Regions from separate parts of the Oryzomicrobium terrae genome, predicted to be linked through region 1. Evidence: riboswitches for the same ligand, from Rfam matches in the RefSeq annotation. Region 1 holds a riboswitch; each other region holds the start of a gene.
What was found. A riboswitch is a leader RNA that binds a small molecule or an ion and turns the genes downstream of it on or off. The one in region 1 is predicted to bind cobalamin.
Positions count from the first base shown of each region.

Region 2: another riboswitch for cobalamin. It lies ahead of OTERR_RS15160 (TonB-dependent receptor family protein); the one in region 1 lies ahead of OTERR_RS08290 (TonB-dependent receptor).
Region 3: another riboswitch for cobalamin. It lies ahead of bluB (5,6-dimethylbenzimidazole synthase); the one in region 1 lies ahead of OTERR_RS08290 (TonB-dependent receptor).

Region 1 is NZ_CP022579.1:1,800,741-1,804,681, forward strand. Features, by position in the region: gene cobJ (precorrin-3B C(17)-methyltransferase) at 1-790, shown strand, start outside; gene OTERR_RS08285 ((2Fe-2S) ferredoxin domain-containing protein) at 787-1,140, shown strand; cobalamin riboswitch at 1,220-1,480, shown strand; gene OTERR_RS08290 (TonB-dependent receptor) at 1,610-3,721, shown strand; gene OTERR_RS08295 (enoyl-CoA hydratase) at 3,813-3,941, opposite strand, start outside.
Region 2 is NZ_CP022579.1:3,345,281-3,349,221, forward strand. Features, by position in the region: gene OTERR_RS15145 (sulfite exporter TauE/SafE family protein) at 1-41, opposite strand, end outside; RNA gene ssrS (6S RNA) at 217-393, opposite strand; gene OTERR_RS15150 (cell division protein ZapA) at 405-797, opposite strand; gene OTERR_RS15155 (cell division protein ZapB) at 870-1,067, opposite strand; cobalamin riboswitch at 1,240-1,465, shown strand; gene OTERR_RS15160 (TonB-dependent receptor family protein) at 1,603-3,567, shown strand; gene OTERR_RS15165 (TonB-dependent receptor) at 3,577-3,941, shown strand, end outside.
Region 3 is NZ_CP022579.1:2,933,098-2,937,038, reverse strand. Features, by position in the region: gene OTERR_RS13290 (gamma-glutamylcyclotransferase family protein) at 1-202, opposite strand, end outside; gene fba (class II fructose-bisphosphate aldolase) at 288-1,352, opposite strand; gene bluB (5,6-dimethylbenzimidazole synthase) at 1,456-2,238, opposite strand; cobalamin riboswitch at 2,285-2,495, opposite strand; gene OTERR_RS13275 (GlsB/YeaQ/YmgE family stress response membrane protein) at 2,620-2,886, shown strand; gene pyk (pyruvate kinase) at 3,041-3,941, opposite strand, start outside.

The sequences.
Region 1 (3,941 bases):
ACTGGACCGGGCCATCGAAGCCCTGGACCGGGCCAAGCAGGGCAAGAAGGTGGCGCTGATCTCCTCCGGCGACGCCGGCGTGTACGGCATGGCCGGCCCCACTTTCGAGGTGCTGTTCCAGGCCGGCTGGACCCCCGATTCCGACATCGAGGTGGAAATCGTGCCGGGTGCTTCGGCCCTCAACACCTGCGCCGCTCTGGTGGGCGCGCCCCTGACCCACGACTTCTGCGCCATCTCCCTCTCCGACCTGCTCACCCCCTGGCCCACCATCGCCCGCCGCCTGGACGCGGTGGCCTACTCGGACTTCGTGGTGGCCCTGTACAACCCCAAGAGTGGCCGCCGCACCCGGCAGATCCAGGAAGCCCAGCGCATTTTCCTGCGCCACCGCGATCCCAACACCCCGGTGGCCATCGTCAAGAGCGCCTTCCGCCCCAAGCAGCGCCTGGAATTCACGACCCTGGAGAAGATGGCCGAGGCCGACATCGGCATGCTGTCCACCGTGCTCATCGGCAACTCCAACACCTTCATCCAGGGTGGCCTGATGGTCACCCCCCGGGGTTATGCCAACAAGTACGACGTGGCCGAGGGTGAACGTTCCACCAAGGGCGGCGAACAGGCCGGCCGCTCCCTGTCCACCGGCCTCAACGGCTGGCTGGAAGCCATCCGCGAGAGCGGCAAGAGCGCCGCCGAACTGGCCGTGGAATACCGCCTGCCGGAGGACTACATTGCCGCCGCCCTGGCCGCCGGCCCGGAAGAGGACATCGCCGAAAGCGCCGAGGCCGAGGCATGAGTGAGGTGGTCAAACCCAAGATCGGGGCCTACCGCCGCCACCTGCTGGTGTGCACCGGCCCCCGCTGCACCGCGAACGGCGAGGGCCAGGCCCTCTTCGATTCCCTGGGCGACAAGCTCAAGGCGGCTGGCCTCACCGAGGGCGAGTTGCGGGTCAAGCGCAGCCGGGCCAGTTGTTTCGCCGCCTGCAAGGGCGGCCCGGTGCTGTGCGTGCAGCCCGACGGCACCTGGTACTACAACGTCACCCCGGAAAACATGGACCGCATCGTCGCCGAGCACTTGTGCGGTGGTAAGCCGGTGGCCGATCTGGTGTTCCACCAGGGGCCGGGGGACTGCGCCGAACCGATCTAGGTGGGATAAAGCGAAAAACGAAGAAAAGGGAACGGCGGCCCCGCCCGAAGGCCGCCACTTCTTTGCAGTAGCGATTCGGGCACCACACGAACCAGCAGGTGCCCGCGGCAACGTGGGTGAAACGGGAACAGGGTGCGCGGCGGCCTCCACCGCCGCAATGCCTTGGCTGCCCCCGCAACGGTAAGCGAGTGTGGAGCTGTCGTGCGTCCTCCTCCCCGGAGGTTGCAGCCACTGTGGTCTGCAGGTCAGACGGTGTTTCATGCCGGCCAGACCCGCGCCATGGGAAGGCGACCGCTCAAGACTCGCAAGCCCGGAGACCGGCCTGCTGACAGTCTGAGCGCCCAGGGATGGGCGTCTCATCATGCGACCGGCTGCGGGGATGCTGACGGAGCGCGATAGTCAGGGGACCGGCCTGCCGGCCTACTGCTGCGCTCCCGAAATCGGCCGGATCGCCAAACGGGAGTATTTCATGAAACCGCATCACACCGCCGGCGGCGCTCGCCTCCGGATCACCCGATGGTCATGGCTGTTGGCCGCCCTGCCCTTACCGGCTCTGGCCGTCGAAACCCTGGGCGAAGTCACCGTCCAGGCCAGCAAGCAGGCCCAGATCGGTATCGCCGACAGTGCCAGCGAAGGCACCGTCACTACCACCCAACTGGCCAACCGGCCCCTGTTGCGCCCCGCCGAGGTGCTGGAAACCGTGCCCGGGCTGATCGTCACCCAGCACTCGGGGGACGGCAAGGCCAACCAGTATTTCCTGCGCGGCTTCAACCTGGACCACGGCAGCGACTTCACCACCACGGTGCTGGGCATGCCAGTGAACATGGTCAGCCACGCCCATGGCCAGGGCTACATGGACCTGAATTTCCTGATTCCCGAACTGGTCAGCGGCATCCAGTACCGTAAGGGCGTTTATGCGGTGGAGGACGGCGATTTTTCCGCCACCGGCTCGGCGCGGATCGACTACCAGCGTGCCCTGCCCGTCTCCTTCGTCGACCTGGGCGCCGGTCAGAACGGCTACCGGCGCGCCCTGGGCGCCGCCAGTACCCCCCTGGGCGGCCTGACCTTCCTCGGTGCCGTGGAGGCGTCGAGCAACAACGGCCCCTGGGAGCAGCCGGAACACCTGGGCCGCACCAACGCCGTGCTGCGCCTGTCGTCCGGCACCGCCAACAACGGATTCTCACTGTCCGCCCTGGCCTACGAGGCGCGCTGGACCGCCACCGAGCACGTGCCGGAACGGGCCATCGCCAGCGGCGAGATCGGCCGCTACGGCGCCCTGTCGCCACGGGACGGCGGGCGTACCCATCGCTACAGCCTGTCCGGCGACTGGGCCACTACCGGTAGCCAGTTCGGCGCCGAGACGGCCACCAAGGCCAGCGTCTATGTCATCGATTACGGCCTCAACCTGTTCAGCAGCCCCTCCGGCTTCATCAACGGCCCCCAGGGCGACCAGCACGAGCAGGCTGACCGGCGCACCGTGTGGGGCGGCCAGGCCAGCCGCAGCTGGTTTCTCGGCCCCCGGCTGTTCGATTCCGAACTGATCCTGGGGGGCCAGCTGCGCCGCGACGACATCGGCAGCGTCGGCCTCTACGACACAGTGCTGCGCCAGCGCACTAATACAGTTCGGGAAGATCGCATCCGCCAGACTGCCACGGCGCTCTACAGTGCGCTGAAAACCCCCTGGCTGCCCTGGCTGCGCACCTCCCTGGGGATACGCTACGACCGGATCCAGGCCGAGGTGACGCCCCTGGGTGGAGCCTTCAACATGGACAATGGTGGCACCGCCAGCGGCAGCCAGACCAGCCCCAAGCTAGGTCTGGTGCTGGGGCCCTTTGGCAACACCGAGTTCTACGCCAACTGGGGGCGGGGTTTCCACAGCAACGACGCCCGGGGGGCCACGGCTCGCACTAACCCCAAGGACGGCATGCCGGTGGAAGCGGTGCCCCTGATGGTGCGCACCCGGGGTAGTGAGGCCGGGGTGCGCACCAGCCTCCTCCCCGGCTGGCAATCGAGCCTGACCCTGTGGCAGATGGAATTGGATTCGGAACTGGTCTTCATCGGCGACGAAGGTGTCACCGAGCCCAAGGGGGCCTCGCGCCGCCACGGTCTGGAATGGTCCAACGACGTGGCCCTGGGCAAGGGCTTCCATCTCGACGCCGACCTGGCCCTGTCCCGGGCCCGCTTCAAAACGCCGGTGAACGGCGGCGACCGGGTGCCCAACGCCATTCCCCGCACCGCGTCCCTGGCCGTGAGCTACGACGAAGGCGGACGCTGGTTCGGCGGTTTGCGCCTGCGCTACCTGGGGGCCTATGCCCTAGAGGAAACGGGCCAGGAGAAATCCACCCCGTTCTGGATGGCCAACCTGAAACTGGGTTACCGCCTGGACCGCCAACTCCAGTTCTCCCTGGACGTGCTCAACCTGTTCGGTCGTAAGGCCAACGACATCGAGTACTGGGGCGGGGCCTGCACGCGCAACGAACTGAACGCCGGGGCCTGCGGCGGGGGCAACGGTATCGACGGCCGTCTGCTTCACCCCCTGGAGCCGCGCACGGTACGGTTGGGGATGCGCATCAGCTTCTGAGCCCTGCAACCTAGCGGTGGCGCGTACGCGCCACCAAACGAAAACCCCCGGTCTGGACCGGGGGTTTTCGTTGCCTGAAGCAAGAACGTGCTCAGCGGTTCTTGAAGCTGGCCGGACGCTTTTCGACGAAGGCGGCCATGCCTTCCTTCTGGTCGTCCAGGGCGAAGCAGCTGTGGAAGGCGCGGCGCTCGAACAGCAGGCCTTCGGCCAGGCCGGATTC
Region 2 (3,941 bases), 1.5 Mb from region 1:
AAAATGCCGAGGAGGGGATAGCTCAACAGCCACCAGTCCATGACGGGTCCTTTGGTATTGGGGATACGTTAGTCGTTGGTTTTATGCGTATGGAGCCGGGCGCTGGGCTCCCTGGCCGCTCCTTCGAGGCATCGATAGCGGCGCGGGCAGGGCCAGAAAAGGAAACGGCGCGGTGAAATCGCCTTGCAGCGATCCAGCGCGCCGTGCCCAGTCTTACAGGCCCCCGCAGATGTCGTTTCGGCCGGCATCTCGAACCCGGAGGTTCAGAGTGGTCGCTTACCGACCGGCGTCTGGTACGTCGCAAGGACGCGCACTTTGCCGGCACTGGATGGGCAACCTAAGCCCATACTTGGTTCAGAGAATGTATGGCCGTCGCGGGCACCGCAGGGGACACCCGGCGGAGGTTAGAACAGGGAGTCGGACCGAGGGGCTGTCGCTTCGCTGGAAGCGTCTGCCTTGCCCCGGAGCGCCTCATCCAGTTTGGCCTCCATGGCGCCGATTCTACGCTGAAAGTCAGGGGTGTCAAAACCCTCTTGAGCCTCTGCCGCCGGGGCATCTCCCGCCTGGGGGGCGGAGGCGGAACGACGTAGGGCGAGCAGGTCGTGGGCCAGGTTGAGGGCCGCCATCACCGCCACCCGCTCGGCACCGCCGGAACGGGTGCGGGCGGTGATTTGCTTGACCTGCTCATCCACCAGGGCGACCGCCGCCAGCAGTGCCTCGCGCTCCTCGGGAGGACAGGCGACCCGGTATTCCCGGCCGAGGAGTTGCACGTCGAGAAAATTGGACTCGGCGCTCATGGTCGTAGACCTTTGCAGGAAAGTTCGAAGGGAGGGAGAAAAAAAGAAGGGCCGGGCAGGGCGGCGGGGCCGTTACTTGTCTTCGGGCACCCGGGCGAGCAGCGTCTCCACCCTGCTCCGGGCGGCCGCCATGCGGGCCGTCAAATCGGCGTTGCGCGCTTCCGCCGCCGCCAGCTGGGCCTTGAGGGCGGCGTTTTCGCCGCGCAGGGCCTGACACAGGCCGACCACTTGGTCGACCTTGCTTTCGAGGGTGGCGAGCTGGTTCTCCATGGCGCGCACTATAGAGGCGCAAACTCTTCCCGGTCAAGGAGTAAGCGCCGGATTTGAAGGTGTTTTGTGGATTATCGCCTCCCGTTCCCGCCTTGCCCCTACGGCCGTCACCGGGGTATCCTCCGCCCCTCGCCGTTGCCCGGTTCCAGGTCGCTCACCGACCCCTGCCGGCGCATTCGGCCCCTTGCCAGGTGCTGCGCGCGACCCCATCGCCGCGGTTAAACGGGAAACAGGTGCGCACGACTCCCCGAGTCCGCCAGGCCTGTGCTGCCCCCGCAACGGTAAGCGAGTAGGTGCCCCCTCATGCCACTGGGCTTATGCCTGGGAAGGCGGGACGCCACCCCGGAGATTCCTCCGGTCTCGCAAGCCCGGATACCGGCCTGTCAGGGACACAAGCGGAAGTGCTGCGGGAGGCGGCATGGCGTGTGGACTCCCCGGCGCCGCCGCCTTGTCCCCGCCTGACATCTCCCCGGTACTGCATCAGAACCGGCCACAGCCTGCGGGGACGCTCGCGGTGGCACAAGGGAGTCCCTCCATGTCCAGCACCATCCTGCGGGCCGCCGTTTGCGCCCTGCCCGCCTGTTTGCTCCTGCCTGCATCCCATCTCCGCGCCGAAGAAGTCATGGCGCCGGTGGTCGTCACCGCCACCCGCTTCGCCGACCCGGATCCGCGCATTCCGGCCAACATCAGCGTCATCACCCGGGACGACATCCGCACCACGCCGGCCCTCAACCTGCCCGATTTGCTGGCCACCCGGGCCGGCGTCAACGTCAGCCCCATGTATGGCCCCCTGGGCATCGATGCGACGGTGGATATCGGTGGTTTCGGCGTCACAGCCACCAGCAACACCCTGATCCTGGTCGACGGCCAACGTCTCAATCCCATCGACTCAGCCAACCTGATCTGGGCCGCACTCCCGCTAGAAAGTATCGAGCGCATCGAAATCATGCGCGGCTCCGGCACCGTGCTGTACGGTGACCGGGCAACCAGCGGGGTGATCAACATCATCACCGACAAGTCGGGGAAACCCCGCGCTTCCGCAACCGCCACCGTCGGCAGCTACGGCTATCGGGGACTGGATGCCAGCGTTGCCACCGGCAACGAGCACGCCTACTTCAACCTGTTCGCCCGCTACGCCGACAGCGACGGCTACCGGCGCAACAACTGGCAGAACCAGCAGGCCGCCAGCGGCCGGGCCGGCCTCAAGCTGGAGCGGGGCGAAGTCTTCACTGACTACGCCGTCTACAAGGAAGCCTCCGGCCTGCCAGGAGCCTTGACCCAGCCTCAGTTCCAGGCCAATCCGCGCAACGCATCGACGCTCTTCGACAACCAGTGGAAAGAAGGCTATCGCCTACGCCCGGGCATAACCTATGCCCTCACTGACACCGTGACTGTCGAGGGCGAAATTGCCAGTGAGCACCAGGATGTAAAAAGTACGTTCGTGGACTACGGTGGCGCCAGCAATCGGGTGCGCGACACCCTAGCCTTCACCCCCCGGCTGCGCTGGAGCCACGGCCTGGGCTCCCTGGCCAGTGTGACGGTGGCCGGCCTGGATCACTACGACGGCACCGTATCTGCGACCAACCGGGGATCGGCCAACCAGTGGGCGCACCAGACCAGTACCGCCTACTACCTGCAAAACGTCACGAACCTGACCCAGCAGCTGAGCCTGACCATGGGAGGACGTAGCCAGAGCATGAGCCAATCGGCCAATCAGGCTGAATTTGGGCTCCAATCTGCCATGGCGGGCCGGTCCAATCGCACCCGCAACGCTTACGACATCGGCCTGGCCTACGCTCAGGACGCCTGGCGGGTGTACGGCAAGACCGGTACCACGTTCCGCTTTGCCAACATCGACGAATTGTTCGGCAACCCCTTTGGCACCACTCCGTTCTTCGCCGGCAACATCCACCCCCAGCACGGCACCATCCAGGAGGTGGGCGGCAGCCTGAAACTAGGCGCCTGGAGCACCAAGCTGTCCTTCTCCCGCCTCGATCTGACCGATGAAATCGGCTACGACCCGAGCAACTACACCAACACCAACTTCAAGCCTACCCGGCGTGACAGCGCCAACTTTGAACTCGAGTGGAAAGCCAGCGACCGCTGGAACAACCGCTTCACCTACACCTACCTGGACGCCACTTTCCGCAGCGGCGCCAACGCCGGCAAGACCGTGCCCCTGGCCCCCCGGGACCAGGCGACGCTGCAGAGCACCTGGAAGGGGGGAGCCTGGGGCACCTATTCGCTGGCGGCGCGCTACGTCGGCAACCGTCGTCTGGACGGCGACTTTGCCAACCAGCAAAGCTGGCTGGCCGGGTACTTCACCGCCGACTTGCAGGGGTCCTGGACGGTGCAGAAGGTGACACTGACCGCCAAGCTGCTCAACGCCCTGGACAAGAAGTACTCGCCCTACGCTTACTTTCAAGCCTACGACAGCACCATTAACTACTACCCCGCCGACGGCCGTACCGCCTACGTCTCGGCCCGCTACGACTTCTAAGACCGCTTCATGAGCCGCCCCACCCCAACCTCCCTGGCCGCCCTCTCCTCCCTTGGCCTGGCGGCCGGATGCGCCATCGGCCCGATCGCCCCGGTCTGGGCCGATGAAGCCGAGCTGGCTCCGGTCACCGTCACCGCCTCCCGGGCGCCGGTGCGCCTCGACCATGCCACCGGGCAGATCGAAGTCGTCACCCGGGAAGAGATCGAGGCGCGCAACCCCGGCCGCCTGACCGACATCCTCAACCTGCTGCCCGGGGTGTTCACCTCTCCGGGCAAGGGGATGCTGCAACCGAGCCCGGGGTTCGCCCTGCGCGGCATGCCCGACGACCGTCGCACCCTGGTGCTGGTGGACGGCCTGCCCCTCAACGACGGCTA
Region 3 (3,941 bases), 1.1 Mb from region 1:
GGGCTGCGTCGTCCACGTTACGGTAGAGCACGCCGACCACTGTGCCGGGCCCCGGCACCATGCCCGGGTAGGCCTCGTCTTGCACCGGGTGGCGCACGTGGCCGGCCAGCCGGGCGGGCTGGCCGGGGTAGGCGGTGCCGCACACGGCGGCCATGATGTCGTCGCACATCAGGGAACCGTAGGTGAAGCAGTGACGGGGCATGAAAAGTCTCCGGGACTTGCAAGCAAGACGGCATCGCCGTGGCGATGCCGTCTTGGTGCAGGCAAGCGGTGCGCTGGGCGAACGCTTAGCGGACGATCTGGTTCAGTTCGCCCTTCTTGTAGCGCTCGGCCATCTTGTCCAGGGACACGGGCACGATCTTGCTCGCCTGACCTTCGCAGCCGAAGGCCTGGTAACGGGCCACGCAGATCTTCTTGGCCGCTTCCCGGGCGGGCTTGAGGAAGTCGCGGGGGTCGAACTTGGCGGGGTTCTCGACCAAGTAGCGGCGCACCGCGCCGGTCATGGCCAGGCGGATGTCGGTGTCGATGTTCACCTTGCGCACGCCGTGCTTGATGCCCTTGACGATCTCTTCCACGGGCACGCCGTAGGTTTCCTTCATGTCGCCGCCGAACTGGCGGATCTCTTCCAGCAGTTCCTGGGGCACCGAGGAGGACCCGTGCATCACTAGGTGGGTGTTGGGGATGCGGGCGTGGATCTCGGCGATGCGGTCGATGGCCAGGATGTCGCCGGTGGGCTTCTTGGTGAACTTGTAGGCGCCGTGGCTGGTGCCGATGGCGATGGCCAGGGCGTCGCAGTTGGTCTGCTTGACGAAGTCGGCGGCCTGGTCCGGGTCGGTCAGCAGCTGGTCGCGGGTCATGGTGCCCTCGGCGCCGTGGCCGTCTTCCTTGTCGCCCTTCATGGTTTCCAGGGAACCGAGCACGCCCAGTTCGCCTTCCACCGACACGCCGATGGCGTGGGCCAGTTCGGTGACCTTCTTGGTCACGGCCACGTTGTACTCGAAGGAGGCGACGGACTTGCCGTCCTCTTCCAGGGAACCGTCCATCATCACCGAGGAGAAGCCGGAGCGGATCGCGGCCATGCACACGGCGGGGGACTGGCCGTGGTCCTGGTGCATCACCACGGGGATGTGGGGATAGGCTTCCAGGGCGGCGAGGATCTGGTGGCGCAGGAACGGCTCGCCGGCGTATTTCCGGGCACCGGCGGAGGCCTGCATGATCACCGGGGCGTTCACCTCGTTGGCGGCTTCCATGATGGCCCAGACCTGCTCCATGTTGTTCACGTTGAACGCGGGCAGGCCATAGCCATTCTCGGCGGCGTGGTCGAGGAGTTGGCGCATCGAAACGAGAGGCATGGTGGTCTTCCTAAAATAACAAAGGCCCCGGGGGCAAAGGCGGGCATTTTACCCCGTTTCCTTGCACTCCCGGAGCCCGGCCGCAGGGCCGCGATGGTGGGGGTTAGAGCTTGCGCTCCCGGGCCGCCCGGGCCTGGTCGGCCTGCAGGTGGGGCACCAGGGCCGCCGGCACCGGGGCGCCGAAACGCTCGGCGTGGACCAGGGTTTCCAGGGGCAGGCGGGAACGCCACCCGGCGGTTTCCAGTTCGGGTTTGTCGAAGAAGTGGCTGACCCGGCCGATGCATAGGTAGGCGATCGGGATCACCCGCTCGGGAATGTCGAGGATTTCCTTCAGCCGTGCCTGGTGGAAGATCGACACCCAGCCGACCCCGAGGCCCTCGGCCCGGGCCGCCAGCCACAGGTTCTGCACGGCGCAGACGGCGCTGTAGATGTCCATCACCTTGAGGTGGGTGCGACCGATCACCACCGGGCCGGCCCGGTCCCGGTCGCAGGTGATGCACAGGTTGATCGGCGCTTCCTCGATGCCTTCGAGCTTGAGCGAGCGGTAGGTGCCCTGGCGGTGCGCCTCGAACATTTCCGCCGCCTCCCGGTTGGCCTCGTCGAAGGCGCCGTGGACCGCCGCCTTGGTGGCCGGGTCCTTGACCACGATGAAGCTCCAGGGTTGCATGAAGCCCACCGAGGGGGCGAAGTGGGCGGCGGTGAGCAGGCGCGACAGCACCTCGTCCGGCACCGGGTCGGGGAGGAACTGGCCGCGCACGTCGCGGCGCGAAAAGATGGTGTGGTAGAGGGCTTCCCGGGCTTCGGCGGTGAAGTCGGGCATGGCCTGGTGGCCGGCGGGCGTGGAGGAGGCGGCGAGGGTCGCCGGGATGCTGCAGTCGGTCTTCATGGAGTCCCCTTGTGAAGAACGGTGGCGGACCGCCTGGCCGTGCGGTCCGTCGAAACTCCTCCAGGCCGGTCTTCTGACTCGGGATCGTCCCGCCGGCGCGCCTTCCCGATCGGAAATCCGCAGCGGCGGCGATCAGTGGCATGTGCGTCGGCAGTCCCCCTCACAGCGTTGGGCACGTCGCGGAATTGCCCTGCCGGTGGCGGGGCGCACCGCGTTCCCGATTCTCCCTTGCGGGCACCTGGAAGGCGTGGGTGTCATGCTGCCCGGCAGAACCGGGCGCGGCGATTCTAGCAGAGGTGCGGGGGCGGGATTGCCGCCGGCAATGAAACGATCCGGCCCGGCCGGCCTCTAATGTTTTACCCCCCACCACCGGAGACAGCCATGGGCTGGATCGTCACGCTTCTGGTCGGCGGCTTGATCGGCTGGATCGCGAGCCGCATCATGAACACCGATGCCCAGCAGGGCATCATTGCCAACGTTCTGGTCGGGATCATCGGCTCGGCGTTGGGGCGCTGGTTCTTCGGCGACGTGATCGGCATCGGCGCAGCAGAAAGCGCCGGCAGCTTTTCCCTGGTCGGGCTGGCTTTCGGCGTGCTCGGGGCGGTGATTCTGATCGCCCTGCTCAAGGTGGTGGGGGTGTTCCGCTAACGCCATCAGGCACCACTGCCGGTGGGGATGCCTGGCTGAAACGCCGCGCCCCTGGCCGATCTCCAAAGGGGGGGGCCGGAGATCGGCCAGGGGCGCGGCGTTTGGCGATGGAGGCGTGAAGATGCCCGTCCCGCCTGGGGTTTGGGGCAGGGGCTTAAACGGTGGGCGCCTGGTGCTCGCCGACCCGGACGATCTTCAGGGTGTTGGTGCCCCCCGGGGTGCCGATCGGCTCGCCGATGGTGAGCACGATCAGGTCGCCCTTGTCGACCACGCCCCGGGCCAGCAGCAGCTGCTCGGCGTCGGCCAGCAGCAGTTCCCGCTCGGTGTGCTGCTCGCCCATCAGCAGGGGGCAGACTTCCCGGTAGAGGGTCATGCGCCCCACGGCGGCCGGGTCCGGGGTCAGGGCGTAGACCGGCACGCCGCAGTTGAGGCGGCTCATCCACAATGCGGTGGAGCCGGACTGGGACAGGGCGGCGATGGCCTTCACCTTGAGGTGGTGGGCGGTCCAGATGGCGGCCATGGCGATCGACTGGTCGATGCGGGTGAAGATACGGTCGAGGAATTCCCGGTCCAGGGTCACTTCCGCCGAGCGCTCGGCCTCGACGCACACCCGCACCATGGCTTCCACCGTCTCCACCGGGTAGGCGCCCGAGGCGGTCTCGGCCGACAGCATCACCGCGTCGGTGCCGTCGAGCACGGCGTTGGCCACGTCGGACACCTCGGCCCGGGTCGGCACCGGCGAATGGATCATCGATTCCATCATCTGGGTGGCGGTGATCGCCACCTTGTTCTTCTCCCGGGCCATGCGGATCATCTTCTTCTGCAGGGCCGGCACGGCGGCGTCGCCCACTTCCACCGCCAGGTCGCCCCGGGCCACCATGACGCCGTCGGAGGCGTCGAGCACCTCGCCCAGGTTTTCCACCGCCTCGGTGCGCTCGATCTTTGCGATCAGCAGCGCCCGGCCGCCGGCGGCGCGCAGCAGCTGGCGGGCCATGTACATGTCGGCGGCGCTCTTGGGGAAGGACACGGCGAGAAAATCGACGCCCAGCTGGGCG